Regions from separate parts of the Rhizobium sp. Root491 genome, predicted to be linked through region 1. Evidence: riboswitches for the same ligand, from Rfam matches in the RefSeq annotation. Region 1 holds a riboswitch; the other holds the start of a gene.
What was found. Region 1 has a riboswitch for S-adenosylmethionine ahead of metA (homoserine O-acetyltransferase MetA). Riboswitches for the same ligand answer to the same signal wherever they lie in the genome.
Positions count from the first base shown of each region.

Region 2: another riboswitch for S-adenosylmethionine. It lies ahead of ASD46_RS04970 (O-succinylhomoserine sulfhydrylase); the one in region 1 lies ahead of metA (homoserine O-acetyltransferase MetA).

Region 1 is NZ_LMFF01000014.1:184,237-186,434, forward strand. Features, by position in the region: gene ASD46_RS15825 (ABC-F family ATP-binding cassette domain-containing protein) at 1-55, opposite strand, end outside; gene ASD46_RS15830 (thiamine diphosphokinase) at 60-713, opposite strand; SAM riboswitch at 804-880, shown strand; gene metA (homoserine O-acetyltransferase MetA) at 963-1,889, shown strand; gene ASD46_RS15840 (aldose epimerase family protein) at 1,964-2,198, shown strand, end outside.
Region 2 is NZ_LMFF01000001.1:999,088-1,001,285, forward strand. Features, by position in the region: gene ASD46_RS04965 (2'-deoxycytidine 5'-triphosphate deaminase) at 1-1,006, opposite strand, end outside; SAM riboswitch at 1,080-1,158, shown strand; gene ASD46_RS04970 (O-succinylhomoserine sulfhydrylase) at 1,201-2,198, shown strand, end outside.

The DNA of each region.
Region 1 (2,198 bases):
GGGTCACGCCGAAGGTCAGCTTGATGTCATCGAGTTTCAAAATTGGGGGTGCCAAGGCGTCAGGCTCCGGTCAGATCATAAGGGCGGGCGAGCACGATGGCTTTTCCGCTTTTCAGCGAGAAATGCACGGGGCCGCCATTCGCGACATTGGAAATAGTGCGGGAAGAGCCGAAAGCAAGCGGGAAATCCTTGAGAGGATAACGCACATTGCCGATATCGAGCCCCACAAGGTCGGTAAACCCGGCAACGGAAAACAGCGCACCGGGAGGCAGATCAAGATCGAACGACCCTGCCAGCAGCGGGCGGGCCTCCTCTTCGCCGGAGGTCAGCGTAACGTTGAGACCACGCTCAGTAAGCGCCACGGCGTAAAGAAGGTGCTGAAGTGCGTGGTCGCTTCTCGCTCCACCAAGCGCGCCGGCAAGCACCAGAGAACGCGCGCCGCGGGCAAGTGCCTCCGACACCGCAATTTCGCCATCGGTCACAGCCTTTGCAGCGGGATAGGGCTGTCGCACCACATCGGGCCAGGCGTCCAGCAGGTCCTTGTCGGTGGAATCGAAATCCCCCACCCAGAGCTCGGGTGTGAGCCCGAGCGGTGCGGCATGGCGCATGCCGCCATCGGCCGCAATCACACGGCTACCCTCAACCGCCGCTTTGAGGCGGTCGGTAACGGTGACATCGCCGCCAAGCAGAATGGTGAAGCGTTCTCTATCCATGCCCTGCCTTATCGCACCTCAGGCAAAAATGGAAAGGCAGAAACCCGATGAAATCAGCCGATATTGATTTTCGTCGGCTTCGGGATTATGAAACGCCTCAGTGGTGATTTGCCGACCGGCTTGCAGCCACTTTAAAGAAGTCGCTAAAGGGTCGAGGAAAAGGGTAATTTCCTGGGACCGGCTGCGATTTCGCTGCCGGTTTTTTTGTTTTCGCAACGTTCTTTACGTCATCCGAAAAGAGAGTTCGACATGCCGATCAAGATTCCCGATACGCTTCCCGCCTTCGACACCCTCGTTCATGAGGGCGTGCGGGTCATGACAGAAACGGCGGCCATCCGGCAGGATATCCGCCCGCTCCAGATCGGGCTTCTCAATCTCATGCCGAACAAGATCAAGACGGAAGTGCAGATGGCGCGCCTCGTCGGCGCATCGCCGCTGCAGGTGGAGTTTTCGCTGATCCGCATTGGCGGCCATCGTGCCAAGAATACGCCGGAAGAGCACCTTCTGTCCTTCTATGAGACATGGGAGGAAGTGCGCCACCGCAAGTTCGACGGTTTCATCATCACAGGCGCGCCCATCGAGATGCTTGATTATGAAGACGTGACCTACTGGAACGAGATGCAAAAGATTTTCGACTGGACGCGAACCAACGTCCATTCGACGCTGAACGTCTGCTGGGGCGCGATGGCCGCCATCTACCATTTCCATGGTGTGCCGAAATACGAACTGAAGGAAAAGGCTTTCGGCGTCTATCGTCACCGCAATCTCTGCCCCTCGTCGATATATCTCAACGGTTTTTCCGACGACTTTCAGGTTCCGGTCTCACGCTGGACGGAAGTGCGCCGCGCCGACATCGAAAAACACCCGGAACTCGAAATCCTGATGGAGTCAGAGGAAATGGGCGTATGTCTGGTGCATGAAAAAGAGGGCAACCGCCTCTATATGTTCAACCACGTCGAATATGATTCAACCTCGCTTTCGGATGAATATTTCCGCGATGTGAACTCGGGCGTTCCAATCAAGCTGCCGCATGATTATTTTCCGCACAATGATCCGGAGCTTGCCCCGCTCAACCGCTGGCGCAGCCATGCCCATCTGTTTTTCGGCAACTGGATCAACGAGATATATCAGACGACGCCTTATGACCTCGAAGCAATCGGCAAACTAGCGGCGTAAATTGCGGGATTGCGAATTGCCGGAAAATGACGCAACGTCCGCCGGCAATTCAAAGATATCGGGAGAATGACGCAATGAGCGACGCGGCGGCACGGGAGAATTTCGGTTTCACGGCAACCGGCGAAAAGGTTGAGCGCGTCACCATCTCGAGGGGCGGGCTGACGGCCAAGGTTATCACCTGGGGCGCCGTCATTCAGGACCTACGCCTCGATGGGCACCAGCCGCCGCTCGTTCTCGGCTTCGATACATTCGAGGACTACAAATATTCATCCTATTTCGGCGCCACACCCGGCCGCAACGCCAACCGTA
Region 2 (2,198 bases), on a different contig from region 1:
ACATGTGCTCGTAAACCAGCCGGCCGACGATCTGGCCGTGTTCGAGGATGAATGGCACCTCGTGGCTGCGCACCTCGAGAACGGCGCGGCTGCCCGTGCCGCCCGCCTGCGCATGGCCGAAGCCTGGATCGAAGAAGCCCGCATAATGCACGCGGAACTCGCCCACCAAGGGATCGAAGGGCGTCATTTCGGCCGCATAAAGTGGCGGTACATGCACGGCTTCACGCGAAACGAGAATATAGAACTCATCCGGATCGAGGATCAGTTCGGCACGGCCGCGGGCGTATAGAGGTTCCCAGAAATCGAGAACATCGTGCTGAGCCTTCTTGTCGACATCTACCACCGCCGTGTGATGCTTGCCGCGATAACCGATCAGCCCTTTTTCACCAAAACCCTTTAGGTCGATGGAAAGCGCGATGCCGCCGCCGGTCACATTAGGGGTTTCGCTGGCGACCAGCATCTCCGTCTCGTGCAATTTCAGAAGCTCGGCCTCGTTGAGCAACGAGTGGCCGATGCGGAAACGGATTTGCGAGAGGCGCGAGCCACGGCGCACGACGACCGGGAAGGTGCGCGGGCTGATTTCCAGATAGAGCGGGCCGGCATAGCCCGCAGGTATCTTGTCGAATTCCTGCGCATTGTCGGTCATGACGCGGGTGAAGATATCAAGACGCCCAGTCGAGCTTTTCGGATTGGCCGAAGCCGACATATCCGCCGGCAGCTCCAGGCTCTCCATCAAGGGCACGATGTAGACGCAACCGGTTTCCAGCACCGCCCCCTCGCTCAGATCGACCTCGTGCAGGCTGAAGCGGTTGAGCTTGTCGATGACTCGGGTTCCGGGGCCGGGCATGAAACTGGCGCGCACGCGATAGGCTTTGGAGCCCAGTCGCAGATCGAGGCTGGCGGGTTGCACCTGATCGACATCGAGATCAGCCTCGCTTTTCAGCTTGCCGCCCGCAAACAGCGCCCTGATCGCGCCATCCGCCAAAATGCCCGTGGTTCTGGTCATGATCATCATTCCTTTTTACGGCGACAAAACCAAAAGGAAAGCATTGACGCAAGCCGGTAACGGCAGTATGGCAAGCTTATCCCGTGGTGATTTGGCCGGTCGGCTTGCAGCCACGTTAAACAAGTGGCTAAAAAGACCGGGTGCTAGGAACCGGTCTGCTTTTGCGACCGGTTTTTTTGTTTTGAGGTGATCACATGAGCAATAAATGGCGCCCGGCAACCCAGCTCGTTCACGGTGGTACGCTACGCTCACCCTATGGTGAAACGTCGGAAGCGATCTATCTGACCCAGGGTTTCGTTTACGAAAACTCCGAAGCCGCCGAAGCGCGCTTCAAGGGCGAAACGGATGGCTTCATCTATGCCCGCTATGCAAGCCCGACCAATGACATGTTCGAAAAGCGCATGTGCCTGCTGGAAGGTGCGGAAGACGCCCGTGCGCTTGCCTCCGGCATGGCCGCCGTGACAGCCGCCATCATGTGCCAGCTGCGTGCCGGCGATCACATCGTTGCTGCCCGCGCGCTTTTTGGCTCCTGCCGTTGGGTGGTAGAAACGCTTGCACCCAAATACGGCATCGAGTGCACGCTGATCGACGGACGCGATCTCAACAATTGGGAAAAGGCGATCCAGCCGAACACCAAGCTGTTTTTCCTCGAAAGCCCGACCAACCCGACGCTCGAAGTGGTGGATATTGCCGGTGTGGCGAAGCTCGCCAACCAGATCGGCGCGAAAGTGGTTGTCGACAATGTTTTCGCCACACCGCTTTTCCAGAAGCCACTCGAACTCGGCGCCCACATCGTCGTTTATTCGGCGACGAAGCATATTGACGGTCAGGGCCGTTGCCTTGGCGGCGTGATCCTTTCCGACAAGAAGTGGATTGAGGAAGAGCTGCAGGACTATTTCCGCCACACCGGCCCAGCCATGTCGCCGTTCAATGCCTGGACGCTGCTGAAGGGCATCGAAACCCTGCCGCTGCGTGTCAAGCAGCAGACGGCCAATGCCTCGAAGATCGCCGATTTCCTCGCCGACAGCGGCAAGGTTGCCAAAGTGATCTATCCCGGTCGCGCCGACCATCCGCAGGCAGACATCATCGCGCGGCAGATGTCGGGCGGCTCGACGCTCGTGGCTTTCGAACTGAAGGGTGGCAAGGAAGCGGCATTCGCACTGCAGAACGCGCTTGATATCGTGAAGATTTC